4 regions of the Kocuria sp. CNJ-770 genome follow, and region 3 is predicted to be linked to each of the others. Evidence: riboswitches for the same ligand, from Rfam matches in the RefSeq annotation. Region 3 holds a riboswitch; each other region holds the start of a gene.
What was found. A riboswitch is a leader RNA that binds a small molecule or an ion and turns the genes downstream of it on or off. The one in region 3 is predicted to bind S-adenosylmethionine.

Region 1 (7,406 bases), on a different contig from region 3:
CCGGGGCGACCGCTCCGGCGTGGAAGTCCACCGAATGCCCCATCGACCCGTCATTGACCAGGGTGATCTCGAAGACATCACCCACCTGCCCGTGCAGCGTCGGGCCCATGTACCGGCCGTTGTAGGTCCACCCCTGCAGCTGCACCCCTGGGGCGATCTCCTGCGGTGTCTCCTCGACCTCGAGCTCCACCCGGTGCACCCGGCGCCCGCTCTCCACCTCACCGTCCACCGGTTCCAGCACGGGGGAGCGGGTGACGAACCGATCCCCGGGTGCGGCGCCGAAGTCCACGGCCGCGGCCGGCTCCGCAACCGGCTCCGTGGTGGGCGCGTGGGGGCCCGGGTATCCGACCGCCTCCTGCGCTGCCACCGGTGCCGCAGCCACGGCGGTGCCGTCGGCGTCGACCGCGATGACGTCGAAGCCCATGCCCATGCTTTTGTGCCCGACGATCGAGCACCACCCCTCCACCGGCCCACCGATCACCCCGGCCTCGACGGTCACGGTCTGCCCAAGGGCCACCCGGCCGCTGCTGGCCCCGGAAGCCAGGACGAGGTCATGGACGTTCGTGGGGTCGTTGTTCGTCAGCTCGATCACCAGCTCGTCACCCACCGGGACCTCCACCGAGGCCGGCTCGAACCGCATGCCTTCCTCGGCGCTGACCTCCACGGTGGTGGTCCTTCCCGTGGCCTGCACCGGGCTGGCGCCCTGAGCGCGAAGATCGAAGCCGGTCGCCGCCGGGTTCAGCGCGATGCCCACCACCACCGCGGTGGCCACGGTGAGCACCCCGGCCACCGCCCCGCGCCCATGCCGGGAAGGCGGCACCTCCCCGCCCGGGGCAGCCGGGCTCGGCCCCGACGTGTCCGCCCGGGCCCGGCTTCGAGACGGCGGTGCCGCAACAGCCTTCCGTCCGGCCACCGAGACCTTGGCCGCAGAGACCATCAGAGGAACAAAGGCGAAGAACACCGCGGCCCCCAGCACCGAAACCACGGCCCGCACCCAGGACGGCAGCAGGTCCGAGGGCAGGCTGAACAGCAGCACGCACAGATTGATGACCACCACACGGAACATGGCCGCCCGGTTCATCACTCGATTGGCGGCCCGTACGGTCGCCGGGCCGCCGCCGATCGTGACAGGCAGGAGGTAGGTCATGGCACCCAGCAGTACTTGGGCCAGGAAACCGGCCACGAACGGCACGGTCAGCTGCCGCAGCACCGCCGTCTCGAATCCGTGCCCGGCCACCAGCCAGGTGATCACCACCGTCGTGGCCAACCACCACATCACCCCGGCAGCCACGGAGAAGCCCGCGTAGTCGGCCGGCCGCCGACGGCAAGCGGTGCCGGCCATGACCACCGCCACGGCCACCAGCCCACAGATGTAGGCGGCCAGACCGGCCATCGTCACCCACACCGTCCCGAGCAGGGATCCCCCGACCGTGGTCACGATTCCCCCGGTCATCACCGGCAGAGCGACTGCGGTGATCCGAGAGGAGAAACCGACCATGCGGGTGCGCAAGATCGTGGGCCACAGCGTCAGCAGCGTGCCCGCGACCGTCAACCCCACGAAGCCCAGCACATTGGTCGCCTCGTGCGCCAACAGGACCCGGGCATGCCACGGTGCGGACAGCCCGGCGGCCAGCACGGCCCCCAGCACCGCCCCGACGGGCAACAGGAACGCGGCCACCACGTAATACTTCACGGTCACAGCGAATCGCGACGGCAGCGCCGTGCGCAGCTGCCCCAGCAACGCAGTGCCGTGCCAGGTCAGCGCGGCCCCGATCAGGACCGCCGCCAGCACGGTCAGCCAGTACCAGGTGCTCAGCAACCCGGCGATCAGCAGCACGATCCCCACGTTGAGCATGCGGATGCGGGCCAGTTGCCGTCTCCTGGAGCCATCGGGCAGCCGGTTCTTCAGCAATGACTCGGTGAAGTGCTGGGACCACACCATGATCGAATTGGTGATCAAGCCCAGGGTCACCAGGTGCACCATCACCCAGCGGAAGTCAGGAACCCAGCGATGGACCAAGATGACGACCAGCAGCACGCCCATCCAGATGCGAATCGGTGCGGCACTCCGGCGATGCCATGACGCGCGGCCGTGAAGCCGTGGGCGACTGATCACGTGACTCATCCATTCCTAATCTTGCATTTCATTTGCAAGTATAAGTGTCGTCATCGGCTGCCCATAACGCGAGGAAGTCGCGATCCTGAGGAGAGGGGTTGCAATCGGCCCGGGAGTTGGCGCACGACCACGTTGGCCGGATGAACCCGCTCACTCGTATTCGATGACCACACGTCATCACCGTCGTCATCGATGACCGATCCGCACGATCGGCCACCACACGCATGAGTCGGAAAATACCGCGCAGCACCCTGATTGTCCTGTCGCTGCCATCCCACACCGACACCAAGCCCCGCGCAGGAAGTGCGGAGTCGAGTGGGGGAGTCGGGGCGCCTCCACCGCTTTACATATGGCCGGCTACCGGACATTGCCCGCGGGAACGATAATGCAGTTGAGGCTGGTCATACGCCGCGGGTTGCCACGGCCGAAGAGCGGGGCCGGGGAGAGCCCTCCTGTGGTGCCGGAGGACGAATCCGATGGCTCCGTGCACGGCTCCCGGGATCCGGTTGACGCCGTTCACCACGCCGTTGATGACGCCACCCCCAGGCGGGCGTCATCTTCTCCGCGCACAACGCCCTCGACGACGCCCTGGTCTTCCGTCGGGACATCACTGAGCCCACGATGAGGGCCGGGCGGCCGGCCGTCATAACCTGTCACAAACCCGGCCCGACGTCGGCCGAAGCGGCCGAGCGCGATCGCCCGGCCCGAATATGTCCCGACGTGTGGTTTTGTGACAACCGACCCCACCGTCCGTTGGACTATAGAGCCGTCCATCGAGTGGGATGAGCGCACCACACCATCCAGAGCGGCCGAGAGATCTGGCTCGACGACGCCGCAGCAACCAGTCAGCCGACCCTGGGACACCGGGACCGGCGGGCACGGTGCTACCGCCAGGACCGATGGAGGATCGAGTGAATCACCACGCCACCCAACAGGTCCACGCCGGCTACGAGCCCGAGGCCCCCTACTGGCCGGTGGCCGTGCCCATCCACCAGACGGCGGCCTACCGCTTCCCCGATCACGCCACGGCCGCCTCGATGTTCCGGCTGGAGACCCCCGGGTTCACCTACAGCCGCACGGGCAACCCCACGGTCGCCGTGTTCGAGAACCGACTGGCGGCCCTGGAGGGCGGGATCGGGGCCATCGGCACCGCCACGGGACAAGCCGCCGTCGCACTGTCCCTGCTGACCCTGCTCCACGGCGGTAAGCACTTGGTCGCCTCCAGCCAGCTCTACGGCGGGACGGTGGACCTGCTGACGGACACCTTCGCCGACTTCGGCATCGAGGTCACTTTCGCCGACCCGGCCGACCCGCAGGCCTGGGGCGCGGCGATCCGGCCGGACACCCGCGCGTTCCTCCTGGAGTCCATCACCAACCCGCTGGCCACCGTGCCGGACCTGCCGGCGCTGGCGGACATCGCCCACGCCTCCGGGGTCCCGGTCGTGGTGGACAGCACCTTGGCGACGCCGGTCCTGTACCGGCCACTGGAACATGGTGCCGACGTGGTGGTGCACTCCGCCACGAAGTTCCTCGGCGGGCACGGGGCCGTCCTCGGCGGGGCGATCGTGGACGGCGGCACCTTCGACTACGGCGCAGCCCCGGAGCGGTGGCCCCAACTGACCCGGCCCAAGGCCCGCTACGGCGGACAGGCACTCATCGACCGGCACGGCCGCGGCGCCTACCTGGCGCTGGCGCGCAGCAAGTTCCTGCCCGACCTCGGCCCCTCCCTCGCCCCGGCCAGCGCCGCCCAGTTCATCCAGGGCCTGGAGACCCTCGCCGTCCGCATCGCCCGGCAGGAGGAGACCGCGCGAACGGTCGCCGAGCACCTGGCCCGGCACCCCACCGTCGGGCGCGTCCACCACCCGGCGATCCCCGGACATCCCAGCGCCGCTCTCGCCGAGAGGGACTTCCCGCACGGCACCGGCTCGGTGTTCTCCTTCGACCTGGCCGCCGGCCCCGAGGCCATCGGCCCGTTCATCGACGCTCTGGAGCTGCTCCAGCTCGTGGCCAACATCGGGGACGTGCGCTCCCTGGTCAGCCCCCCGGCGACCATGACGCACTGCCGGCTCACCCCTAACCAACGCCGGGCCGCAGGCATCGCTGAGACCACGATCCGGCTGTCCATCGGACTGGAGTGTCCCGAGGCCCTGATCGCCGACCTCGACCGGGCGCTGGCCACCGTACCGGCCTCGGCCCTGACCGGGAAGGCGCGCTGAGGTGACCCTCCTGACCGACTCAGCACAGACGGACACTGCGCCGACGGCCCGGGGACTGAAGACCTTGGGCCTGCGGATGGACCGGCACGGCGCGAACGCCGCGGAGCTGGCCGGCTGGTTGCGGGAGCACCCGGCGGTCGGGCAGGTATACTCCCCCGGGCTCCCGGAGCACCGCGGGCACGAGCTGGCGGCCCGGCAGATGGACGGATTCGGCGGGATCGTGTCCGTGCGGCTGGGCGGGGGAGAGCCCGCCGCACGGGCGTTCGCCCAGTCCACGGAGCTGTTCGCCCTGTCCGTCAGCCTCGGCGGGGTCGAGTCCCTCATCTGCTACTGCTCCAAGATGACCCACGCCTCCGTGCGAGGCACGGCCCTGGAGGTCCCGGCCGACCTGGTCCGGCTGTCCGTGGGCGTCGAGGACGTCACCGACCTGCAGGCGGACCTCGAAGCGGCACTGGAGTGCGCCGCGCGCCCCGGACCGGTCAGCGCCGCGTCACCGCCGCGGCCCGCGCGGCCCGGGGAACCGGCAGCCCGGAGGCCCGGATCGACGTCGTCCGGGCAGCGCCGGGGGTGCCGGGAGCATGACTGGGGCGACCTTCGGGAGGGCAGTGCACGAGCAGCAGGGAAGGACGTTCGAGATGAGTACACATCTGGCAGGCAGGCCCCCGGTCCACAGCGAGGAATCGATGCATCAGACCACCAGGACGAACGACTTCACGTTCGATATCAGCACGACCCGCTTCGATGAGGACTACTGCCCCTCGTCCAGTTCCCGAGGCACGACGAACTTCGCGAACCTGGCCCGCGGCGAGAACCGTCGGCAGAACCTCCGAAACACCCTGACAATGATCAATAGTCGCTTCAACGACCTGGCCCACTGGGACAATCCCAGCCGGGATCGCTATGTCGTGGAGATCGAGATCGTCTCCGTGGACCTGCACTTCGCCGCCGACGGCGACGACGCGGTGTTCCCCCTGATCGAGGTCCTCGACGTGCAGATCCTCGACACGCTGTCCAATGTGCACATCGACGGGATCGTGGGGAACAACTTCTCGTCCTACCTCCGGGACTATGACTTCAGCGTGGTGCTGCCGGAACACCACGCGAAGGCGTCCCGGTCCAGCATCCCCGATGACTTCGGCGAATTGCACGGGAAGCTCTTCACGCACTTCCTGGACTCCGAGGCCTACCGCGAGCGGTTCCGCCAGCCGCCCGTGATCTGCATCAGCGTCTCGAGCACCAAGACGTATCGTCGGCTCGAGAACCACCATCCGATCCTCGGGGTGGAGTATCGGCAGGATGAATCCTCCTTGACGGATCGATACTTCGAGAGGATGGGACTGCGGGTCCGCTACTTCATGCCCCGCGGCGCGGTCGCACCCCTGGCGTTCTACTTCCGGGGGGATCTCCTCAATGACTATTCCAACCTGGCACTCATCGGCCTCATCAGCACGATGGAAGCGTTCCAGAAGATCTATCGCCCGGAGATCTACAACGCCAATGCGGCAGCTGGTCGGGTCTACCGGCCGAGCCTGGAGAGTCGAGACTACTCGGTGACGCAGATCGCCTACGACCGCGAGGAGCGCAGTCAGCTGGCCCTCATGCAGGGGAAGTTCACGGAGGAGCACTTCGTGAAGCCACACCAGACCCTCCTGGAGCAGTGGGCCGCGGCCCACTGCGGACGACAGACGGAGAAGCACCGATGAACACCCTGTTGCCCACCACCATCGTCGGCAGCCTGCCCAAGCCCTCCTGGCTCGCGGAAGGTGAGACGCTGTGGTCCCCTTGGAAGCTGGACGGCGAGGAACTGCGCGAGGGCAAGCGGGATGCGCTGAGCCTGGCCGTGAACGAGCAGCAGCAGGCGGGTATCGACATCGTCAGCGACGGCGAACAGACCCGTCAGCACTTTGTCACCACGTTCATCGAACACCTCAGCGGCGTCGACTTCGAACACCGGAAGACGGTGCGGATCCGTGACCGCTACGACGCGAGCGTCCCGACGGTCGTCGGCGCGGTGGGCCGTGAGCGGTCGGTTTTCCTCGAAGACGCGAAGGCCCTCCGCGCGCGGACCAGCCGGCCCATCAAGTGGACGCTCCCCGGTCCCATGACCATGATCGACACCCTCTACGACAAGCACTACAGGAGTCGCGAAAAGCTCGCCTGGGAGTTCGCGAAGATCCTCAACCAGGAGGCCAAAGAGCTGGAGGCGGCGGGCGTCGACATCATCCAGTTCGACGAGCCTGCCTTCAACGTGTTCTTCGACGACCTCAAGGAGTGGGGCGTGGCCGCACTGGAGCGAGCGGCCGAGGGACTGCGCAGCAAAACGGCCGTGCATATCTGCTACGGCTACGGCATCAAAGCCAATACCGAGTGGAAGGCGACGCTCGGGTCGGAGTGGCGCCAGTATGAGATGTCATTCCCGCTCCTCCAGCAGTCGACGATCGACATGGTCTCCTTGGAACGCCACAACTCCCGCGTCCCGGTCGAGCTCATCGAGCTGCTCCGAGGTAAGGAGGTGATGGTCGGGGCCATCGACGTCGCCAGCGACGCGATCGAATCCCCGGAGGAAGTGGCCAGCACTCTTCGGCAGGTGCTCCGGTTCGTCGATGCGGACAAGCTGTATCCGAGCACCAACTGCGGCATGGCGCCACTGGCTCGAAAGGTTGCGCGAGACAAAATGATCGCTCTCGCTGCGGGTGCGGAGATCATCCGAGCGGAACTCTCGGGAGTAAGCCTCGAAGTGACGGCCAGCCAGGGAGTTCAAGACCCGGCGGTGAGCCCCGCCTGACGCCCGAAGGAAACGTCCCCGCTAGCAGCCCCGGGAACGGACGGGACCGAACTGCCGCCCAAGCCCACGGTCCGACGTGCTGCGGTGCCAAGACGGGCCTGTCGCCATCACGGGCACCATCCTGACTTGCCCGGTGCGGTAGTCCACGACCCGGCCATCGGGGTACCTGCGGGTGTTGCCGCTCGTGAAATGGTTTCAGCAGTCTCTCCAAGGCAGTCGCCGGGCGCAGATGGCAGTGATGGCCAGGACGAGGACAGCGGTGACCTGCCCGGCGGCGTCGGCAGCGGCG
Region 2 (7,406 bases), on a different contig from region 3:
GGCCCTCGCGCCGGCGGCGACGGCCTGGTCCACGACCGCTCCGACGCGGCGGGAGTTGACGAAGCAGTCCACCACGTCGATCGGCCCCGGGACCTCGGCGAGCGTGCGGAAGCCGGGCTCCCCGTGCACCACCTCGCCCTTCGGGTTGACCGGGACGATCGTCATGCCGAGGTCGTCCCGGATGCGCTTCGCGACCGAGTGCGCGGGCCGGGCCGTGTTCCCGGTCAGCCCCACCACGGCCCAGCGTCCGGGCTGTGTCATCAGGCGGTCGATCACGGCGGGATCGTTGCGGCTCATGCCCCCACCCTGGCACGGACCCGCCCCGCTCGCCCCGATCGCGCCCCACCGTGTCCCGAGATTGCAGGTCCCGGCCACCGGCCGCGGGACGCCGACACGTGCAACCTCGGCGGGGGGGCGGAGGTCAGGAGAAGAGGGGAGGAGGTCTGCTTCCGGGCCCAGCTGGGCCCGGTCCTGGGCGGGCAGGGCCGCCCGGCCGGTGCCCACCCGGGCGAAGTGCTCGTCGCTCCAGTGCTCGGGCGGCTCCCGCTCCCACAGGTCGATGAGGACCCGGCGGACCTCGGCGAGCCCGTCCACCGCAGGCCCCGGGCAGCCCTCCAGGTGCTCGATGAGGTCCAGGTGGTGCACCGTGGCCTCCACCGCCAGGGTGCTCAGGAGGTCGTCCACGCGGAGCACGTGGCCCTGGGTGCGGACCGTCCCGCCGGGCCGGCAGTGCTCCGCCGCGTGCACGAGCGCCCGTGCCGACTCCCGGTAGTGCCCCCGCAGCTCCTCCCAGTCCGGGTACAGGCTCGCCGCGGCCCGGGTGCGGCGCCGGACCTCGGCGGCGGCCGCGGCATCCGCGCCCCGGTACGCCCAGTAGGTCGCGGCGTCCCGGTCCGGGCGGGCCGTGGTGGGCGTGTGCAGGGCGACCAGCCCGCGCACCGCGTCCGCGGCGCAGTGGTGGGCGAGGTCCCGCACCGACCACCCGCGGCAGCCGGTGGGCGCCCAGGAGTCGTCGTCACCGAGCCCGTCGAGGACCGCCGCGAACGCCGTGCAGGCGTCGCGGACCAGGTCCGCCCGGGTCGAGGTGTGCCGGCTCGTCATGGGTCCATGGTGCGGCACGAGGGCCCGACGTGCCACCGTTTTCGACCATGACGGCCCGCGGCGCGATTTGCCACGCGACCCGCGGAGCACGTTCAATGGGGCCGTAACCATCCGGAGCGGCTGAGAGACCTGGCTCGTCGACGTCGCAGCAACCGGCACGGATCCGTCCGATCCCCGTGCGAGGTGCTAATGCCAGGACCGATGGAGTTGATCATGGGCACGTCTCTGCTGGGCTCTGCACCGTCCACCGCCGCCACCGCACCGGCCACCACGAAGCGCGCCTACTCGGTGGCCTTCGAGCACGTCGGCAAGGCCTTCCCGTCCGGCGGGCACAGCCACCACGTCCTGCACGACGTCGACGTCACGGTCCGCCCCGGGGAGGTCCTCGCGATCCTGGGGCCCTCCGGCTGCGGCAAGTCCACGCTGCTGCGGGCCGCCGCCGGCCTCGACACCGCCTCGGCGGGCCGGGTGCTCATCGACGGCACACCCGTCTCCGGGATCGACCCGCGCTGTGCGGTGGCCTTCCAGGAGCCGCGGCTGCTCCCGTGGCGCTCCGTGCGCGAGAACGTCCGCCTGGGCCTGCCCTCCGGGCTGGGCCGGGCCGAGGCCGACGCCGTGATCGACGACCTGCTGCGCCTGGTCGGGCTGACCGCCCACGCCCACCACCGTCCCCGGGCGATCTCGGGCGGCATGGCCCAGCGCGCATCGCTGGCCCGGGCGCTGGCCCGCAACCCCGGTGTGCTGCTGCTCGACGAGCCCTTCGGCGCCCTCGACGCCCTGACCCGGCTGCGGATGCAGGACCTGCTGCTCACCGTCCACGCCGCGCAGCCGACCACCGTGCTGCTGGTGACCCACGACGTCGACGAGGCGCTGCAGCTGGCCGACCGGATCGTGGTCCTGGGCCGCACCGGCCCGACCGCCCCCGCGTCGATCAGCACGGTGCTCTCCGTGCCCGGCGACCGTCCCCGGGACCGGGCCTCCGAGGTCCTCGCCGAGCTGCGGGTGCAGCTGCTCGGCCACCTGGGCGTCGACGCCCACCACCCCGCGACCCGCTGATCCCGCCCCGCTCCCCCGGGTGCGGCGCGGCCCTGCGCCGCGCCGGGTCCGCCCGGCACGCCCACCCCACCACGAAAGGCCCCACCATGCCGCTGTCCCCGCGCCCCGCCCGCACGATTCCCGCCCTGGCCGCCGTCCTGGCCCTGTCCCTGACCGGGTGCATGGCCGGGGAGGGCTCCGGCGGGGCCCAGGCCGCCGAGAAGATCACGGTCGACTGGGCCACCTACAACCCGCTCTCCGTGGTGATCAAGGAGAAGGGCTGGCTCGAGGCCGCCTTCGCCGAGGAGGGCACCGAGGTCGAGTGGGTGCAGTCCGCGGGCTCGAACAAGGCCAACGAGGCGCTGCGCGCCGAGGCGGTCGACGTCGGCTCCACCGCCGGTTCCGCGGCGCTGCTGGCCCGCAGCAACGACACCCCGATCAAGGTGATCGACCTGTACTCGCAGCCGGAGTGGTCCGCGCTCGTCACCACCCCGGGCACCGGGGTGGAGTCCGTGGCCGACCTCGAGGGCCGCACCGTGGCCGCCACCAAGGGCACCGACCCCTACTTCTTCCTGCTCCAGGCCCTCGAGGAGGGCGGGGTGGACCCGGCCGACGTCACGATCCAGAACCTGCAGCACGCCGACGGGCGCTCGGCGCTGGAGAACGGCCAGGTGGACGCCTGGGCCGGGCTGGACCCGATCATGGCCGCCGCGGAGCAGAACGGCGCCGAGCTGTTCTACCGCAACGTGGACTTCAACACCTACGGCTTCCTCAACGCGCACGAGAACTTCCTCGAGGAGCAGCCCGAGGCGGCGCAGACCGTGGTGGACGTCTACGCCTACGCCCGGGACTGGGCGCTGGCCCACCCGGAGGAGACCGCGCAGCTGCTGGCCGACGCGGCCGGGATCGAGCTGTCCGTGGCCGAGCAGGTGCTCGAGCGCACCCACCTGGACATCGACCACGTGCCCGGCGAGCAGCAGCTTGCCGTGCTCGAGAAGGTCGGCCCGATCTTCGTGGACTCCGGTGACGTGTCCGGCCAGGAGCAGATCGACGAGGCCCTGGCCGGCCTCGTGGAGAGCTCCTACGCCGAGGACGCCGACGCCGCCCGCGTGGCCGAAGCCGCCGAGGGCGCGGAGGCCGGGCAGTGACGTCGCCGCTGAGCCCGTCCGGGGAGGCCGTCCGCACCGACCGCGCCGGCGCCGAGCAGGTCGTCGGCGCCGAGCCGGCCGTCCACGCCGACGACCCGGGCGACGCGCCCGCCGCCGTCGCGGAGCCCCGCCGCCGTCCCCTGCTGCGCGCGGGGCTCGGCCTGCTCCTGCCCGCGGCGCTGCTGGTGCTGTGGCACGTGGTGTCCACCGCGGGCGTCTTCAGCCCCGTCCAGCTGCCCGCCCCGCTGACGGTCCTGGCCGCGGGCGCCGACCTCCTGTCCCGGGGCGAGCTGTGGACGCACGTGGGCATCTCCACCCAGCGGGTGCTCATCGGCTTCCTGATCGGCGCCGGGCTGGGCCTGGCGGCGGGCTCCTTCATCGGGCTCTCCCGCCGGGGCTCCGCGCTGGTGGGCCCCACGATCGGCGCCTTCCGCGCGGTGCCCTCGCTGGCCTGGGTGCCGCTGCTGCTGCTGTGGATCGGCCTCGGCGAGGACTCCAAGGTGACGCTGGTGGCGATCGGGGCGTTCTTCCCCGTCTACACCACCGTCTCGGCGGCCCTGCAGCACGTGGACCGCAACCTGCTCGAGGCGGCCCGGGCCTTCGGGGTGCACGGGCTGCGGCTGCTCACCACGGTGCAGCTGCCGGCGGTCATGCCCTCGGTCATCTCGGGGCTGCGCCTGGCGCTGGCCCAGGCCTGGCTGTTCCTGGTGGCCGCGGAGCTGCTGGGCGCGTCCATGGGCCTGGGCTTCCTGCTCACCGACTCGCAGAACAACGGCCGCACCGACCGGCTGCTGCTGGCGATCGTCCTGCTGGCCGTGCTCGGCAAGCTCTCCGACGCGCTGCTCGGCGTGTTCGAGAAGTGGGCCGTGAAGAAATGGGCCTGACATCACCGTCTGGCACAGTGGGCACACACCGGGCACGCCCGTGCCGCCAGGAAAGGACCGCAGCACCGTGAACGCCAGCTGGAGCGACCCGCTCTCCCCCACCCCGAACCCGGCCCTGGTCTCCGACGCGGCCCGCGTCGCCTTCTGGGAGGGCCAGGCCTCCCGGCTCGACTGGGCCGAGCCGTGGACCACGGCGCACCGGTTCGAGGGACCCCGGCGGATCGGGCAGGACGCGGAGGGCCGGCCCACCTGGTCGGTCCCGGAGCTCGCGTGGTTCGAGGGCGGGAAGCTCAACGTGGCGCACAACTGCGTGGACCGCCACGTCGAGGCGGGCCGCGGCGCCCACGTGGCCCTGTACTACGAGGGCGAGCCCGGCGACCGGCTCGTCTACACCTACGCGGACCTGCAGCGCGAGGTCTCCCGGGCGGCCAACGCCCTGCTCGCCCTGGGCGTGACGCAGGGCGACCGGGTGGTGATCTACCTGCCGGTGATCCCGGAGACCGTCATCATCACGCTGGCCTGCGCCCGGATCGGCGCCGTGCACTCGCTGGTCTTCGGCGGGTTCTCCGCGGAGGCCCTGCGGTTCCGCGTCGAGGACACCGGGGCGAAGGTGCTCGTGACCACCGACGGGCAGCACCGGCGCGGGGCCGTGGTGCCCGTCAAGGCCGTCGCCGACGAGGCGTGCGGCGGGGACAACGCGATCGAGCACGTCGTCGTGGTGCGCCGCACCTCCCGCCCGGGCCGCAGCGACCTGCCGCGCGGCACCCGGGGGACGCACTCCAAGGAGGAGGACGCGGTCCCGTGGACGCGCGGGCGCGACGTGTGGTGGCACGAGCTGGTGGCCGAGCAGTCCGACGTGCACGAGGCCGAGGCCTTCGACGCGGAGAGCCCGCTGTTCATCATCTACACCTCCGGCACCACCGGCCGCCCCAAGGGCCTGGTGCACACCATGGGCGGCTACCTGGTGCAGGCCGCCTACACCCACGCCCTGCTCTTCGACCTGCTGCCGGACGTGCGCGACGACGAGGGACGGCTGCGGCCCGACGAGCTGTCCACCGTCAACGACCCCGTCAAGGTCGACTCGACCGTGCACTGGTGCACCGCCGACCTGGCCTGGGTCACCGCGCACACCTACGAGATCTACGGCCCGCTGGTCAACGGCGTGTCCGAGGTGATCTACGAGGGCACTCCGAACACCCCGCACTGGGGCCGGCACTTCGAGGTGATCGAGCGCTACGGGGTCACCACCTACTACACGGCGCCCACCCTGATCCGCTCGCTCATGGGCGCGTTCCCGAAGGGCGTCCCCCCGCTCTACAACCTCAACTCCGTCCGGCTGCTCGGCTCCGTGGGCGAGTCGGTCAACCCGGAGGCGTGGCGCTGGCTGCGCGCCCAGCTGGGCCGGGACGAGGTGCCGTTCGTGGACACCTGGTGGCAGTCCGAGACCGGCGCGACCGTGATGTCCCCGCGCCCGCACGACCCGCAGTTCGCGCCCCCGGGGACGTTCGACGACGGCGCTCCGCACACCGCCCTCAAGCCCGGATGCGCCACCCGCGCGGTCCCGGGGCTCTCCACCCGCGTGGTCGACGAGGCCGGGGCGACGGTCCCGCCCGGGGTGCAGGGCTTCGTCGTCGTCGACCGGACCGGGCCGTCGATGGCGCGCACCGTCTGGGGCGATCCGCAGCGCTACCTGTCCTCCTACTGGCAGGCCTACGCCGAGCAGGGCTGGTTCCTCGCCGGGGACGGCGCCCGCTACGACGACGAGGGCGACATCTACATCCTGGGCCGGGTCGACGACGTCATCAACGTCTCCGGGCACCGGCTGTCGACCATCGAGATCGAGTCGGCCCTCGTCACCCACCCGTGGGTCGTGGAGGCCGGGGCCGCGCCCGTGCGCGACGAGCTGACCGGGCACGCGGTGCTCGCGTACGTCGTGCTGACGTCCGAGGCCGGGCGGGTCCCGGCGGACGAGCTGACCGCGGCCCTGCGGGAGCACGTGGCCCGCGAGATCGGCCCGATCGCCAAGCCGCGGGCCGTCGTGGCGGTCCCGGAGCTGCCGAAGACCCGCTCCGGGAAGATCACCCGCCGGCTCCTCGCGCAGCTGTGGGAGGGCGAGCCGCTCGGCGACCGCTCCTCCCTGCAGAACGAGGAGTCGCTCGAGCGCATCGCCGAGGTGCTGGCGGCACGCGGCTGAACCGCCGGGGTGCCCGGCCCCGCGCCGTCAAGCCGGATGACCCCACGTTGAGCCGTGTGACCAGCCCCGCGCCGGACTCCTAGGATGAACACCGTGAGCTCCTCCCCCACCGAGCCCCGCCCCGGACCGGCGCCGCCCCCTCGGCGGAGCTGCCCCGGGTCCCCGTCCCCGCCGCCCTGCCCGAGCTGTCCAGCACCGATCTCAAGCTGGGGATGGCCGGGTCCGGCGCCGTGTTCTCCGGCTACGTGCTGGTGCACATGCTCGGCAACCTGAAGGTCTACCAGGCGAGGAGAAGTTCAACGCCTACGCCGAGTTCCTCCGCACCGCCGGGGCTCCCGTGCTGCCGCGCGGCACCGTGCTCTGGGGGGCGCGCGCGGTCCTCACCGCGAGCCTGGCCGTGCACGTGGGGCCGCCGCGATGCTCACCGCCCGCGCCTGGCGGGCCAACGGCACGCTCCTGCCGCGGCGGCCCCGGAGGCCGCGGGGACGGCGCCGCTCCCCGTGGGAGGTGGCCCGGCGCTCGATGCGCAGCACCGGCGGCGTGCTGGGCCTGTTCACGGCCTTCCACGTCCTGGACCTGACCACGGGGACCCGGCCCGCCGCGTCCCGGGACTTCGCGCACGGCAGCGCCTACGCCAACCTCGTCGCGAGCCTGTCCCGGCCGCCCGTGGCGGTCGCGTACGCCGTGTCGATGGCCGCGCTGGCCGCGCACCTGGTGCACGGCATCCCGGAGATCGCCAACGACATCGGGGCCGGCGCCGACCGGCGCACCCAGCGGCGGCTGCGGATCGGCGCCAACGCCTTCGGCGCCGCGGTGGCCGTCGGCAACACCACGATCCCGGTGGCCGTGCTGACGCGCGCGGTCCGCTGACCCCCTTCCGGACGACCCCCCGACGACAAGGACCCGAGCGAGTGAGCACCTTCTCCCTGACCGTGGACGTGTGGCGCCAGGCCTCCCCGGACGAGCCCGGGCGGTTCGCGACCCACGTCGTCCCGGACGCCGACCCGGACATGACCGTGCTGGAGCTGCTGGACCGGATCAACG
Region 3 (7,406 bases):
AGAGGTCCTCCCCGTAGGTGTACACCGTGGTCCCGGTGTCCGCGACCGTGTGCTCGAAGGTGCCGGGACGCGGGAAGCCGGAACGCTTGGCGCGCTGGCGGCGCTTGACCGCGTCCGTGGCCACGAGGGTGGCCACCACCGCCGCCTGGACGGCCACCATGCCCGCGACCGAGCGGAGGGCGAGGGAGCGGAGCATGCGGGGACCCGTGGCGCGAGGGGACGTCATCTGCAAAGCGTACCCGGGGCACGGCGGGCGTAGGGTGGCCGCATGAGCGCCGTCCCCGCCCCGCCGCGCGTGGTCGTGCTGACCGCCGAGGGCACGCCCCCACCCGCCAACGAGGCCGCCCTGCGGCGCCTCGCCGACATCACGGTGGTGACCCGCGAGGGCCTGGCCGGGGCTCTCGCCGGCGACGCGGACCGGCGTCCGGCCGAGGTGCTGCTGCTGTGGGACTTCTTCTCCGACGCGCTCTCCGGGGCCTGGGACGCCGCCACCGCGCTGCGCTGGGTGCACGTGGCCGCCGCCGGGGTGGACGCCGTGCTGTTCCCGGAGCTGCGCGCCTCCGGGGTCCGGCTGACCAACGCCCACGGGGTCTTCGACCGGCCCGTCGCCGAGTTCGTGCTCGCGGCGGTCCTCGCCCAGGACAAGCAGCTGCACCGCAGCGAGGCGCTGCAGCGGGACCGGCGCTGGGAGCCCCGGGAGCTGCGGCGCACCCGGGGCTCCACCGCCCTGGTCGTGGGCACCGGAGGGATCGGGCGGGAGACCGCCCGCCTGCTGCGGGCCGCCGGGATGGCGGTGCGCGGCGCCGGTCGCACGGCCCGTGCGGAGGACCCCGACTTCGGCACGGTCGTCCCCGCGGCCGAGCTGGCCGAGCACGCCGGCTGGGCCGACCACCTGGTGCTGGCCGCGCCCCTGACCGAGCGCACGCGCGGGCTCGTCGACGCCCGGGTCCTCGCCGCGATGCCCCCGCACGGCCACCTCGTGAACGTGGGCCGGGGGCCGCTGGTCGACGAGGACGCCCTCCTGGAGGCGCTCCTGGCGGGACGGCTCGCGGCCGCGACCCTCGACGTCTTCGCCACGGAGCCCCTGCCTCCGGCCCACCCCTTCTGGGCGATGGACGAGGTGCACGTGTCCGCGCACCTGTGCGGCGACGTCGAGGGGTGGCGGGAGGAGCTCGCGGCGCAGTTCGAGGACCACCTCCGGCGCTGGACGGCCGGGGAGCCGCTGCGGCACGAGGTGGACAAGGTGGCCGGCTACGTCCGGTCCTCCTGAGGGGAGGGCCGGGGCGCGGGGAGGGCACCGCCGTCCCGCGGGAATCGAGGCGGTCGACCGGCGGACCCGGTCCGCCCATGGACGGGGTCCGCGGCGGCCGGGGCGGTGGCGAGCGGCTTGTGGCGAGCGCGGACTGCTGTCAGGCTTGCCTGTGCCACCCTCTGCTGTTCCGGGGCGCGGAGCAGCCACCACGACCGTCCGGAGGTGCTCGTGAGCACGCCGATCCCGGCCACACCGGCCGACCCGGACGGGTTGGCCGAGATCGCCGACGCCGTCGTGCGGCTGGGTGAGCAGCTGCGCACCGTCACCGCGGACACCCTGGTCGAGGCGGTGATCCGGCAGGCCGCGGAGACGCTGCCGGGGGCACGGTGGGCCAGCATCACCACGCTGCGCCACGACACGTTCCGCACCCTGGCCGCCACCGGGGAGAAGGCCCGGCAGGCCGACGCGCTCCAGTACCGGGTGGGCTCGGGCCCGTGCGTGGACGCCCTGCTGGAGGACAGCGTGCACCGCTCCGGGGACCTGGCCCACGACGCCCGCTGGCCGGAGTACGGGGCGCGGGTCGCCCGGGAGCTCGGGGTGCGCAGCGCGCTGGCCTACCGGCTGATCCTGGTCCCGGACCCGGACCTGATCGCCGCGCTGAACCTGTACTCCGACGTCCCCGACGCCTTCGACGCCCAGACCGAGTGGGCCGGCACGATGCTGGCCACCCACGCCGCGTGGGCGGTGTCGACGGCGCTCGCCCAGGAACGGGCCGAGAACCTGGAGGTGGCGCTGCGGTCCAACCGGGAGATCGGCACCGCCATCGGGGTGCTGATGACCCAGCACAAGCTCACCCGTCGGCAGGCGCACGAGCTGCTGCGCCTGGCCAGCCAGGACAGCAACCGGAAGATGGCCGAGATCGCCACCGAGGTCGTGGACACCGGGCAGCTCTCGATGCCGCGCCGGCCCGGCCGCCCCGCACCGGGGGCCAGGGAAGGCTGAGCCGGCGCTGCGGCCGCCGTGTCCCCGGACCGCGAACGGCGGGGCCGCCCACGGGATCCCGTGGGCAGCCCCGCCGCTCGCTCGGTGCCGCCGTGGTCAGGCGGGCGAACCGTGCTGGACGATCAGCGCCGGCCCCGCCGGCTGCGCCAAGCGCTCCCGGGCGGTCCGGGCCGCCGCCACGAGGTGCTCCAGGGAGGCCCTCGTCTCCTCGTAGCCGCGGGTCTTCAGGCCGCAGTCCGGGTTGACCCACAGGGTCCGTGCCGGCACGTGCTCGAGCGCCCGCTCGAGCAGCTGCTCGATCTCCTCCTGCGCGGGCACCCGCGGGGAGTGGATGTCCCACACGCCGGGGCCGATCCCGCGGGAGAAGCCGGCGGCCTCCAGGTCCGTGAGCACCTCCATCCGGGAGCGGGCCGCCTCGATGCTCGTGACGTCTGCGTCCAGGCCGTCGATCGCCCCGACGACCTCGCCGAACTCGGAGTAGCACAGGTGGGTGTGCATCTGGGTCTCGTCCCGCACGCCCGAGGTGGCCAGGCGGAACGCGTCCACCGACCAGCCGAGGTACGCCTGCTGATCGGCCCGGCGCAGCGGCAGCAGCTCCCGCAGGGCCGGCTCGTCGACCTGGATGATCCCGATCCCGGCGGCCTCCAGGTCCGCGACCTCGTCCCGCAGCGCCAGCGCCACCTGCCGCGCCGTCTGCTCCAGCGGCTGGTCGTCGCGCACGAAGGACCACGCGAGGATCGTGACCGGGCCGGTCAGCATGCCCTTGACGGGCCGGTCGGTGAGGGACTGGGCGTGGCCGATCCACGGGACCGTGAACGCCTCGCCGCGCAGCCCCGGGCCCTCCCGGCTGACGTCGCCCCACAGGATCGACGGGCGGGTGCAGCGGGAGCCGTAGGACTGCACCCAGCCGTGCACGGTGGTCGCGAAGCCGTCCAGGTGCTCGGCGAAGTACTGCACCATGTCGTTGCGCTCGGCCTCGCCGTGCACCAGCACGTCGAGCCCCAGCTCCTCCTGCAGCCGCACCACCCGCTCGATCTCCTCGCGCAGGAACCCGTCGTACTGGGCGTCCGTGATGGACCCGGCGCGGTGCCGGGCGCGGGCGGCGCGGACCTCGGCGGTCTGCGGGAAGGAGCCGATGGTCGTGGTGGGCAGCGGGGGCAGGGGACCGGACGCCGTGAAGGCCCGGCCCTCCTGGGCGGCGCGGCGCACCTCGGCGGGGGCGCGGCCGATCTCGGCGGGAGTCAGGGACGCGGCCCGCTCGCGCACCGCGCCGTCCCGGACCCCCGGGGCGCCTCGCGGGAGCGGCGGGCCGCGGTGGCCTCGGCCAGCTGGTCCGCGACCGACCCGCGCCCCGCGGCGAGACCGCGGGCCAGGGTGACGATCTCGCCGACCTTCTGGTCGGCGAAGGCGAGCCAGCTGCGCAGCAGCGGGTGCAGCCGGGTCTCCTCGGCCACGTCGTGCGGGACGTGGAACAGGGAGGTGGAGCTGGCCACGGCGACCCGGGCGCCGGCGCGGACCAGGTCCTCCAGCTCGTCGAGCCGGCCGGCCAGGTCGGCCCGCCACACGTTGCGCCCGTCGACCGCCCCGGCCACGAGCACCGGGGCGCCCTCGTCCGCGAACAGCGCCAGCTCCGCGGGCACGGGGGCCGCGCCCTTGACCAGGTCCAGGTGCACGGCCTCGACCCCGCTGCGGGCCAGCGGGCGCAGCAGGGCGCCCGGCGAGCCGTAGGAGGTGGTGACGAGCAGCCGGGGCCGCCCGGGCGCGGCCGTGAGCGCCGCGTAGGCCTCCTGCAGGGCCGCGGCGAGCCGCGCGGCGGGCACGTCCTGGTCGGCCACGAGCGCCGGTTCCTCCAGCTGCACCCACGGGGCGCCGGCCGCGGCGAGCTCGTCGAGCAGCCGGGCGTACACCGGGAGCAGGTCGGCGAGCCGCTGCAGGGGGTCGAAACCCGCGGGGGCGTCGTCGTCGGCCTTGGCCAGGAGCAGGTAGGAGACGGGGCCCACGAGGACCGGGCGGACGGTGAAGCCGTGCTCGGCGGCGCGGCGGACGTCGGCCACGAGCCGGCCGGCGGAGGCGGTGAAGGGCGTCCCGGGGCCGATCTCGGGGACCAGGTAGTGGTAGTTGGTGTCGAACCACTTGGTCAGCTCCAGCGGTGCCCGCCCGGCGTCGCCGCGGGCCAGCACGAAGCCGGCGTCCAGGTCCAGGCGCCCGTCCGCCCCGGCCAGGTCCGCGAAGCGGGACGGGACCGCCCCGAGGGCCACGGTGGTGTCGAGGACCTGGTCGTAGAGGGGGAAGGCCGCGGGCAGGGACGCGTCCTGCGCGCCCAGGCCCAGCTCCACCAGCCGGCGGTAGGTGGCCAGCTGCAGCTCGCCCGCGGCGGTCTCGAGCTCCTCGCGGGTCGAGCGCCCGGCCCAGTAGGCCTCGAGGGCCTGCTTCAGCTCGCGGCGCCGGCCGATCCGGGGGTAGCCGGTGATGGTGGCGGCGGGGAAGGGGACGGCAGAGGTGGTCGTGCTCATGGGTGTGCTCCTCGGCAGGTCTGGGAAGAGATTCGGGAAGAGGTGCGGGCAGAGATCGGGGAAGAGGTGCGGGACGGCGGCCGGGCCGGGCGGCGTCCCTCGCCGCTCAGGCGGGCAGCAGGTCCGGCAGGGCCGCCGGCTGGTGGGGCACGCGCGGCAGGTCCACGCGCTCCAGCAGGTCCAGGGCGGCCCGGTGCCCGTTGAAGGTGTAGAGGTGCAGCCCGGGCGCCCCGGCGTCGAGGGCCGCGCGGGCGAGGCGGGTCGCGAAGGCCACGCCCGCCCGGTGCCGCTCGGCGGGGCCGGCGGCCCCCTCCAGGGCCGCGGCCAGGCCCGGGTGGGGCCGGAGCCCGGCGAGCCGGCAGAGCGTGGCCAGCCGCCGCGGCTCCGTGACCGGCATGATGCCCGGCACGATCGGGATCGTCACCCCGGCGGCCCGGGCGGAGGCCACGAGGCGCTCGTAGCGCTGCGGGCGGAAGTAGACCTGCGTGATCGCGAAGTCGGCCCCGGCGCGCTGCTTGGCCAGCAGCACCTCGATGTCGTGGCGGAAGGACGGCGACTCGGGGTGCCGGGTCGGGTAGGCGGCCACGCCCACGGCGAGCCGTCCGCCGGCGAGGGACGCGGTGCGGCGCTGCTCGACCTCGCGCACCAGCTCCACCAGGTCCCCGGCGTGGGCCAGCTCGCCGGGCTCGGCGCCCGGCTCCAGGTCACCGCGCAGGGCCAGGACGCCCCGGACCCCGCGGTGGAGCAGGGAGGCGACGGTCTCCTCCAGCTCGGCCCGCGTGCTGCCCACGCACGTGAGGTGCGCCACGGGCCGCAGGCCGGTGCGGGCCAGGAGGTGGTCCAGCAGCGCCAGCGACCCGGCCCGCCGCGGGGCATCCCCGCTGTACGTCACGGCGACGTGGTCGGGGCGGGTGGGCTCGAGCTCCTCGATGGTCCGCAGCAGCGTCTCGGCGCTCGCCGCGCAGCGCGGTGGATAGAGCTCGTAGGACAGCGACGGCGGTGGTGCCGTCCGGTCGGGTGGTCGTCTCACAGAACCTCCTGGGGTCACCCCGAGGGAGGGCGCCGGCCGTCCCGGGGCGGACCCGGGAGGCTGCGGCAGCTCCATCGGTCCTGGCGGGAGCACCGTTCCGCGGCCCCGTGGGGCTGCGGATGGTTGCTGCGGCGTCGACGAGCCAGGTCTCTCGGCCGCTCTGGATAGATGCAGGACCCATTCCAGCGGGTGCCCCGGGCGGGTGCCAAGTCCGGCGGCGCAGAAGACCCCGGTGCGCCGACTGTGACGGCGGGCGCGTCACGCGGCGCAACATCGCCACCGGGCGGCGCGGGACCCGCGCGGCCGGCGCGGCACCGCCGCCGCGCACCGGTTCGCAGGGCGCCCGCTCGCGGTGATAATGAACGTGCCCGCCGCGACGATCCCAGGAATGAGAACCCATGCCCAGTTCGCCCCGCATCGTGGCGGTCGTCCCGTGCCACAACGAGGAGGCCGCGATCGCGAAGGTCGTCACCGACCTGCACGCCACGGTCCCCGGCATCGAGGTCCACGTCTACGACAACTGCTCGACCGACGGCACCGCCGAGGCCGCGCGGCGGGCCGGTGCGCACGTGCGGCGCGAGGAGGAGAAGGGGAAGGGCAACGTGGTGCGGCGGGCCTTCGCGGACCTCGACGCCGACGTCTACCTGCTCATCGACGGCGACGACACCTACGACGTGGCCGACGCGCCCCGGATGATCGCGACCCTGCTGGGGGGCCCCTACGACCACGTGCTCGGGGTGCGCCGCCAGGTCAGCGGCACGGCCTACCGGGCCGGCCACGAGTCCGGCAACCGGTTCTTCAACACCCTCGTCTCCTTCGCCTTCCGCCGGCAGGTCACCGACATGCTCAGCGGCTACCGGGTCTTCTCGCGGCGCTTCGTGAAGTCCTTCCCGGCGCTGTCCCGGGAGTTCGAGATCGAGACCGAGCTGACCGTGCACGCCGTCAACGCCCGCGTGCCGCAGACCGAGGTGGAGGTGGGCTTCCGGGACCGGGCCGAGGGCAGCGAGAGCAAGCTGCGGACCTACCACGACGGTTTCCGGATCCTGGGCATCTTCGCCCAGCTGCTCTTCCAGGAACGCCCCTTCCTGGTCACCGGCGCCGCCTCGTGCGCCCTGTTCCTGCTCGGCCTGGTCCTGGGCCTGCCCGTGGTGGTGGAGTTCGCGGGCACCGGGCTGGTGCCCCGCTTCCCAACGGCGTTCCTGGCCGCGTCCCTCATGGTGCTGGCCGGGGTGTTCCTGCTGATGGGCGTCCTGCTGCACGGGCAGGCGAGGATCCGCCGGGAGACCTCCCGGCTGTTCTACCTGCGCCAGCCGGCCCCGCCGTGGAGCGGTGCGGCCGACGCCGGCCGTCCTGCCCCGGCCGCCGTGGAGGAGCGCCCCTGACCTGCAGCGGCGGGGACGGACGTCACGATCCGATCTCGGAACTGGTCGCCCGGACCCACCGGACGTAGCCTTTAACAACCAACAGGTTGATCAAGGAAAACGTTGACAAACACCGTGGATGACGACGACCTGCTCGACCGGGCCTTCCTGGCCCTCGCCGACCCGGTCCGGCGGCGGATCGTCGCCCGGCTCAGCCGGGGCCCGGCCACGGTCACCGAACTGGCGGA
Region 4 (7,406 bases), on a different contig from region 3:
GTCGCGGAGCGGTCCATGCCCAGGGACTTGGCGCCGTAGGAGGCGAAGAAGGCGATGACCAGGTAGCCGGCGGCGTTGTTGGCGGCGAAGATCAGCGCCGCGAGGGTGACCTGCTTGGAGTTCTTCTTGAACAGCTGCCCCAGGGGAGCGGAGGACTCCTTCTTGCGCAGCTGCATCTCCTTGAACACCGGGGACTCGTCCACGGCCTTGCGGATCAGGTAGCCCACGATGATCAGCGCCACGGAGGAGAGGAACGGAATGCGCCAGCCCCAGGCCTGGAAGTCCTCGGGGGACATCATCGAGGTGAGCGCGAACATGAAGCCCGTGGCCAGCAGCATGCCGATCGGCACGCCGATCTGCGGGTAGGCCCCGAACAGGCCGCGCTTGTGCCGCGGGGCGTGCTCCACGGACATCAGGGCCGCACCGCCCCACTCGCCGCCGGCCGAGAAGCCCTGGATCACGCGGAAGAGGATGAGCAGGATCGGGGCCCAGATGCCGATGGTGGCGTAGGTGGGCAGCAGGCCGATCAGCATGGTCGCGGCGCCCATCCCCACCAGGGTGAGGACGAGGACGATCTTGCGGCCGTACTTGTCGCCCAGGTGGCCGGCGACGACGGCGCCCAGCGGGCGGAACAGGAAGCTGATGCCCAGCGAGGCCCAGGCGACGACCTGGGCGAGGCCGGCGTTGGCCGACTCCAGCGGCTCGAAGAAGAGCGGGGCCAGGACGAAGGCGGCGGCCTGGGCGTAGATGAAGAAGTCGTACCACTCGATGGTGGTGCCCACGAGCGTGCCCGCGAGGACCTTGCGCTCCTCGTGGGACATCTCGTGCCGCCCGGCCGGGGCGGTGTCAGCGTGCGCCATGGGATCTCCAGTGTGGTCGGGGACGGGGTCGTCCTCGGCGGAACCGAACGCCTAATAACCGAACGTTCGGTAGTTCAAGGAGATCCTACGGAGGAAAGTGACACCTGTCACTATGGATGCACCACGATCGGATGCCGCGCCGGTATTGTGACGGAGCCCGCCCGTCGGCGAGGGGGCTGGGAAGCGGCCGGGCACGGACGGCCGTGGATGCGCCTGCCGTCCCGGTGCTCCTGCGGCCCGGCCGGGATCCGCTCAGCCGTACAGCCGCTCCGAGGCCAGGCGTGCGCCGGCCGTGAGGGACTCCAGCTTGGCCCAGGCGATCTGCGGGTGCAGCCGTCCGCCCAGTCCGCAGTCGGTCGAGGCGACGACGTTCTCCCGGCCGACCACCGAGGCGAACTGCTCGATCCGGTCCGCGACGAGCTCGGGGTGCTCCACGACGTTCGTGGAGTGGGAGACCACTCCGGGGATGATCACCCGGCCCTCGGGCAGCGGGTGCTCCTTCCAGACCTTCCACTCGTGGGCGTGGCGGGCGGAGGCGCCCTCGAAGGTGTAGCCGCCGGCCTCGATGGTCAGCATGAGGTCCACGAGGTGCTCGAGCTCGAGGTCCGTGGTGTGCGGGCCGTGCCAGGAGCCCCAGCACAGGTGGAAGCGCACCTGCTCCTCGGGGATCCCGCGCAGCGCGTGGTTGAGGGCCTCGACGCGCAGCCGGGTGAAGGCCAGGTAGTCCTCCACCGTGGGCTCCGGGTTGACCTGGTCCCAGGACTCCGCGATGGAGGGGTCGTCGATCTGCACGATCAGCCCGGCGCCGGTGATCGCCAGGTACTCCTCCCGCATCGCGTCGGCGCACGCGTACACGAGCTCCTCGTCGGTCCGGTAGTACTCGTTGGTCACGCGCGCGCAGGAGCCGGGGGACAGCGCGGCGACGAACCCGGTCTCCGCGCCCGTGGCCGCCATGGCGGCCTTGAGGTTGCGGACGTCGGAGGCCACCGCCTCCTGGCCGGTGTAGGTCAGCGGCCCGGTGATCTTCGGCTGCGCGGTCGAGGAGCGCCCGGTGAGGATGCCCGACGCCGGGTCCTCGTACGCCTCCCGGAACCGCTCCCGGTCCCGGCGGTCCGGGAAGCTGGTGAGCACCACGTGTCCGGGCGAGGATCGGCGGCGCTCCGTGGACGCCCACCGGTCCTCGTCCGTGGGCGTCAGCCCTCCGAGGCGCGAGAAGGAGTAGTTCCACCAGGCCCCGTAGTCGACGGCGCTGGACATCGTGTGCCCGTACTCGCCGTCGTTGACGACGTCCACGCCGGTCTCCCGCTGGCGCCGCACGACGTCCTCGACGCCCGTGGCGAGCTCGTCCGTGAGCTGCTCGAACGTGATCGCCCCCTGGGCGTGCTGCCGGTTGGCCTCCAGGAGGCGGGGGGTCCGGGGCAGGGAGCCCACATGGGTGGTCTGCACGCGGTCGGTGTTCTGCAGGGTCATGGAGGTGCTCCTCGGAGTGGGGCGGCGGGCGCGGGCAGCGGAAAAGGGTGGCGGGGAAGAGCGGCGAGGGCGGGGGCGGGCGGGCGCTCAGGCCCAGAGCCGGCGCGAGGCGATCTCGGCGCCGCGGGCGAGCGTCTCGAGCTTCGCCCACGCGATCTGCGGGTGCACGCGCCCGCCCAGGCCGCAGTCGGTCGAGGCGATGACGTTCTCGCGCCCCACGAGCCTCGCATAGCGCTCGATCCGGTCGGCGACGAGCTCGGGGTGCTCCACGACGTTGGTGGCGTGCGAGACCACGCCGGGCAGGATCAGTTTGCCCTCGGGCAGTGCGTGGTCCTCCCAGACCTTCCACTCGTGCTCGTGCCGGGCGTTGGCGCCCTCGAAGGAGTAGGCGCCCGCGTCGATCGACAGCAGCAGGTCCACCAGGTGCCTGAACTCGAGGTCCGTGGTGTGCGGGCCGTGCCAGGAGCCCCAGCACAGGTGGAAGCGGATCCGGTCCTGCGGCAGCCCGCGCAGGGCGTGGTTGAGGGCCTCCACCCGGACCTGGACGAAGCGCCGGTAGTCCTCGACGGCCGGCTCCGGGTTGATCTGGTCCCAGGACTCGGCGATGGAGGGGTCGTCGATCTGCAGCACCAGGCCGGCGTCGAGGATCGCGGTGTACTCCTCGCGCAGCACGTCCGCCCACGCGTAGAGGAACTCCTCCTCGCTGCCGTAGTGGTGGTTGCCGATCCGCGCGGCGGAGCCGGGGGAGAGGGCGGCGACGAAGCCCTCGGCCGCCCCCGTCTCCCGCAGCGCGGCGGTGAGGCCTGCGACGTCGGAGGCCACCGCGGCGTGGCCGGTGTAGGAGAGCGGGCCGGTCGCCGCCGGGAACACGGGCGGCGGCAGGTCCGGGTCGGCCAGGTGGATGCCGGAGGAGGGGTCCGTGTACGCGTCGTGGAAGGCGGTGAGGTCCCGCCGGTCCAGGAAGCTCGTGAGCACCACGCTGCCGGGGGCGGAGCGCTTCGGGACGTGGATGTCGTTGTCGTCGACGATCGCGAGCCCGCCCGTGCGGTCGAAGGAGTAGGTCCACCACGCCCCGTAGTCCACCGAGCGGGTCATCGCGTGGCCGTACTCGCCGTCGTTGACCACGTCGATGCCGGCCTCGCGCTGGCGGCGCACGACGTCCACGACGGCGTCCCGCAGCAGGCGGTCGAACTCCTCGGTGCCGGCCGCGCCCGGGAGGCGGGCCTCGTTGGCCTGCAGCAGCTCCGGGGTCCGGGGGAGGGACCCGGCGTGGGACGTGAGGATGCGGTCGGCACTGTGCAGCATGGGGCGCTGTCCTTTCCATCGGTCCTGGCGGTAGCACCGGGGCGTAGGGCGCGGGGGCCGTCCGTGCGGGTTGCTGCGGCGTCGTCGAGCCAGGTCTCTCGGCCGCTCTGGATGGTGACGACCCCATCCAATCCCACGGCCCGGACGTTGCGCCATTCGGGAGCCGCGTGACGGGCATGACGCCGCATGACGCGCGGGTCCCTGCTCGCCGTCGTGCTCCGGATCACATACCGTGACGGTGACCGGTGCCCCGGACCCTGTGGGCGCGGCGGACGGAAGGAAGGTTCCCCATGTTCCAGGACCACGGCCTCGAGGGCCGCACCGCGCTGGTGACCGGTGGAGCGAGCGGCATCGGGCTGGCCGCGGCCCGGGCCCTGGCGGGCGCCGGGGCGCACGTGGTGGTCGCCGACGTCGACGAGGCCGGTGCGCAGCGGGTCGCGGACGAGCTCGACGGGCGGGCGTGGGGCGTCGACCTGCTCGACACCGCGGCGCTGGCCGGGCTGAGCCTGGAGGTGGACGTGCTGGTGAACAACGCCGGCATCCAGAAGGTCGCCCCGATCCAGGACTTCGACCCCGCCGACTTCCACCGGATCCTCGTGCTCATGCTCGAGAGCCCGTTCCTGCTGGTGCGCGCGGCCCTGCCGCACATGTACGAGCGGGGCTGGGGGCGGGTCGTGAACATCTCCTCCGTGCACGGGCTGCGGGCCTCCCCCTACAAGAGCGCCTACGTCGCGGCCAAGCACGGCCTCGAGGGGCTGTCCAAGACCGTGGCCCTGGAGGGGGCGGCGCACGGGGTGACCAGCAACTGCGTCAACCCCGGCTACGTGCGCACCCCGCTGGTGGAGAAGCAGGTCGCGGACCAGGCCAGGGTGCACGGGATCCCCGAGGCCGAGGTCGTGGAGCGGATCATGCTCGGCGAGACACCGGTGAAGAAGCTCGTGGAGCCCGAGGACGTCGGCAGCCTCGTGGCGTGGCTGGCCGGACCGCACGCCGCCATGGTCACCGGCGCGTCCTACACGATGGACGGCGGCTGGACGGCGCGCTGAGCGGGCCGGGAGCCGCTCAGCGGTGGCCCAGCTCCCGGGAGAGCCGGTGGGCCTCCGTGAGCAGCGCCCGCCCCAGGAGCCCGCGGCGCTCCCCGGCGAAGCGGGGCTCGATCCCGGTGAGGCTCAGGGCGTAGACGGGGGCGCCGGTCGTGTCGAAGACCGCCGCGGCCATGCCCCAGCTGCCCTCCACGATCAGTCCCGGGTTCACCGCGAAACCCTCCCGCCGCACGTCCTCCAGCAGCTCGCGGATCCGCTCGGGGGTGTGCAGCGGGCCCCACTCGGCGCGGGCGGCGGACGTGGCGGCGAGGATCCGCTCCACCTCCGCGTCCGGCAGGTGGGCCAGGACCGCCAGGCCCGCCGAGGCCACGCCCAGCGGCAGCCGCAGGCCCTCGTACAGCACGTGGGAGCGGATCGGAAAGGCCCCCTCGACCCGGGCCAGGCACACGGTCTCGGGTCCGCGGCGGGCCGAGAGGAACGCGCTCTCCCCCGTGGCCTCGGCGAGCCGGCGCAGCGACGGTCCGGCCAGCTCCCGGATCGGGTAGCGGTGGGCCGCGACCGCGCCCAGCACGTAGAGCTCCGGGCCGAGCTGCCACGCCGTGCTGCCGGCCGGGCGGTCCACGAGCCCCTCCTCGGCCAGGCCCGTCAGGAGGCGGTGCACGGTGGGGCGCGTCAGCCCGGTCGCCGCCGCCAGCTCCGCCACGGTGCTGCCCTGCTCCCGCCCCGCGACGGCGCGCAGCAGCTGTGCGACGCGGTGGACCACCTGGGTGCCCGCGCCGGCCCCGACCTTTCCCGTCATGAACTCCACTATATGGACATTGCGGGACCTGATGGCCGGATGCTGAGGAAAGCCCGCGGGATCCCGGCGCACCGGTTGACCGGTATGTGGGGTGTTCCTAGATTGAGTCCTGGGTCACAGATCACCGACAGGAAGGGACAAGGGTGTCCAAGGTCATCGACAACGCCGCCGGGCTGCTGGCGGAGCAGCTGCGGGACGGCATGACGCTCGCCGTCGGCGGGTTCGGGCTCAGCGGGATCCCGCGGGACCTCATCGAGGCGGTCCGCGACTCCGGGGTCACCGGTCTCACGGTGGTCTCCAACAACATGGGCGTGGACGGCAAGGGCCTCGGGGTGCTGCTGGAGAACCACCAGGTGACGAAGGTGCTCGCCTCCTACGTGGGCGAGAACAAGCTCTTCGCCCAGCAGTACCTGGACGGCGAGCTCGAGGTCGAGTTCAATCCGCAGGGCACGCTCGCCGAGCGGCTCCGGGCCGGCGGCGCGGGCATCCCGGCCTTCTACACGAGGACCGGGGTCGGCACCCTCGTGGCCGAGGGCAAGCCGCACGCCGAGTTCGACGGCGAGACCTACGTGCAGGAGCGCGGCATCGTCGCGGACATCGCCCTGGTGCACGCCCACACCGGTGACACCGACGGCAACCTCGTCTACCGCTACACCGCGCGCAACTTCAACCCGATCGTCGCCACCGCGGGGAAGCTCACCGTCGCCGAGGTCGAGCACCTCGTGCCGGTCGGCGAGATCCACCCGGACCACGTCGTGACCCCCGGCGTCTACGTCCAGCACGTCGTGCAGTACAGCGGTGCGCCCAAGGACATCGAGCAGCGCACCGTCCGCCCCCGCCCCGCCACGGCCGGGCAGCCCTCCCCGCAGAACGGAGACCAGGCATGAGCTGGACCCGCGACGAGATGGCGGCGATCGCCGCCGTGGAGCTCTCCGACGGCGACTACGTCAACCTCGGCATCGGCATCCCCACCCTGGTGGCCAACAACCTGCCCGAGGGCGTGAACGTGGTGCTGCAGTCCGAGAACGGCGTGCTCGGCATGGGCCCCTTCCCCTACGAGGGGGAGGAGGACCCGGACCTCATCAACGCGGGCAAGCAGACCATCACGCTGCTGCCCGGGGCCTCGATCTTCGACTCCGCCACGTCCTTCGGGATGATCCGCGGCGGCCACGTCAAGATCGCGATCCTCGGGGCCATGCAGGTCTCCGGCTCGGGCGACCTCGCCAACTGGATGATCCCCGGCAAGATGGTCAAGGGCATGGGCGGGGCCATGGACCTCGTCGCCGGCACCCCGCGCGTCGTCGTGCTGACCGAGCACGTGACCAAGGACGGCTCGGCCAAGATCAGGACCGAGTGCGACCTCCCGCTCACCGGCGTGGGCGTGGTCGACCGCATCGTCACGGACCTGTGCGTCTTCGACGTCGAGGACGGCGGGCTCGTGCTGCGCAGCCTCGCCCCGGGCGTCACCGAGGACGAGGTCCGCGCGAAGACCGAGGCGTCCTTCCGCACCGAGCTGCAGGACGTCACCCCCGAGAGCGTCCCCGCCGAAACCGTGTCCGCCGCAACCGTGTCCACCGCACCAGGTGCTGCCGAGGAGAACCGATGAACACCCCGAACGACGTCGTCATCCTGTCCGGCGCCCGCACGCCCCAGGGCAAGATCCTGGGGCAGCTGGCGTCCCTCACCGCGGCCCAGCTGGGCGCCCACGCCATCACGTGCGCGCTCGAGCGGGCCGGGCTCACCCCCGAGCAGGTCGACTACGTGATCATGGGCCACGTCCTGCAGGCCGGTGCCGGCCAGAACCCCGCCCGCCAGGCGGCGGTCACCGCCGGCATCCCGCTCCGGGTGCCCGCCGAGACCGTCAACAAGGTGTGCCTCTCCGGGCTCGTGGCCATCACCAACGCCGCCCGGATGATCCGGGCCGGCGAG

Region 1: linked by a shared signal. The riboswitch ahead of BJF77_RS15695 (O-acetylhomoserine aminocarboxypropyltransferase/cysteine synthase family protein) and the one ahead of BJF77_RS13295 (methylenetetrahydrofolate reductase) in region 3 are both predicted to bind S-adenosylmethionine.
Region 2: linked by a shared signal. The riboswitch ahead of BJF77_RS10570 (ABC transporter ATP-binding protein) and the one ahead of BJF77_RS13295 (methylenetetrahydrofolate reductase) in region 3 are both predicted to bind S-adenosylmethionine.
Region 4: linked by a shared signal. The riboswitch ahead of BJF77_RS10685 (cobalamin-independent methionine synthase II family protein) and the one ahead of BJF77_RS13295 (methylenetetrahydrofolate reductase) in region 3 are both predicted to bind S-adenosylmethionine.

Annotation. Positions count from the first base shown of each region.
Region 1 covers NZ_MKJW01000129.1:5,592-12,997, reverse strand. The annotation lists gene BJF77_RS15700 (multicopper oxidase domain-containing protein) at 1-2,044, opposite strand, end outside; SAM riboswitch class I at 2,910-3,022, shown strand; gene BJF77_RS15695 (O-acetylhomoserine aminocarboxypropyltransferase/cysteine synthase family protein) at 3,028-4,332, shown strand; partial or broken gene BJF77_RS22095 (PLP-dependent transferase) at 4,364-4,795, shown strand; gene BJF77_RS15685 (DUF1852 domain-containing protein) at 5,016-6,035, shown strand; gene BJF77_RS15680 (methionine synthase) at 6,032-7,117, shown strand.
Region 2 covers NZ_MKJW01000099.1:2,159-9,564, forward strand. The annotation lists gene BJF77_RS10560 (CoA-binding protein) at 1-297, opposite strand, end outside; partial or broken gene BJF77_RS10565 (maleylpyruvate isomerase N-terminal domain-containing protein) at 640-1,212, opposite strand; SAM riboswitch class I at 1,206-1,309, shown strand; gene BJF77_RS10570 (ABC transporter ATP-binding protein) at 1,315-2,157, shown strand; gene BJF77_RS10575 (aliphatic sulfonate ABC transporter substrate-binding protein) at 2,244-3,284, shown strand; gene BJF77_RS10580 (ABC transporter permease) at 3,281-4,168, shown strand; gene BJF77_RS10585 (AMP-binding protein) at 4,236-6,362, shown strand; gene BJF77_RS19505 (hypothetical protein) at 6,780-7,232, shown strand; gene BJF77_RS10595 (2Fe-2S iron-sulfur cluster-binding protein) at 7,274-7,406, shown strand, end outside.
Region 3 covers NZ_MKJW01000111.1:103,008-110,413, forward strand. The annotation lists gene BJF77_RS13275 (phosphatidylserine/phosphatidylglycerophosphate/cardiolipin synthase family protein) at 1-226, opposite strand, end outside; gene BJF77_RS13280 (D-2-hydroxyacid dehydrogenase) at 269-1,270, shown strand; gene BJF77_RS13285 (GAF and ANTAR domain-containing protein) at 1,481-2,254, shown strand; partial or broken gene metE (5-methyltetrahydropteroyltriglutamate--homocysteine S-methyltransferase) at 2,351-4,767, opposite strand; gene BJF77_RS13295 (methylenetetrahydrofolate reductase) at 4,874-5,797, opposite strand; SAM riboswitch class I at 5,866-5,968, opposite strand; gene BJF77_RS13300 (glycosyltransferase) at 6,196-7,179, shown strand; partial or broken gene BJF77_RS13305 (ArsR/SmtB family transcription factor) at 7,294-7,406, shown strand, end outside.
Region 4 covers NZ_MKJW01000099.1:25,719-33,124, reverse strand. The annotation lists gene BJF77_RS10695 (MFS transporter) at 1-860, opposite strand, end outside; gene BJF77_RS10690 (cobalamin-independent methionine synthase II family protein) at 1,113-2,330, opposite strand; gene BJF77_RS10685 (cobalamin-independent methionine synthase II family protein) at 2,418-3,635, opposite strand; SAM riboswitch class I at 3,648-3,753, opposite strand; gene BJF77_RS10680 (3-hydroxybutyrate dehydrogenase) at 3,926-4,681, shown strand; gene BJF77_RS10675 (IclR family transcriptional regulator) at 4,698-5,477, opposite strand; gene BJF77_RS10670 (CoA transferase subunit A) at 5,621-6,364, shown strand; gene BJF77_RS10665 (CoA transferase subunit B) at 6,361-7,083, shown strand; gene BJF77_RS10660 (acetyl-CoA C-acetyltransferase) at 7,080-7,406, shown strand, end outside.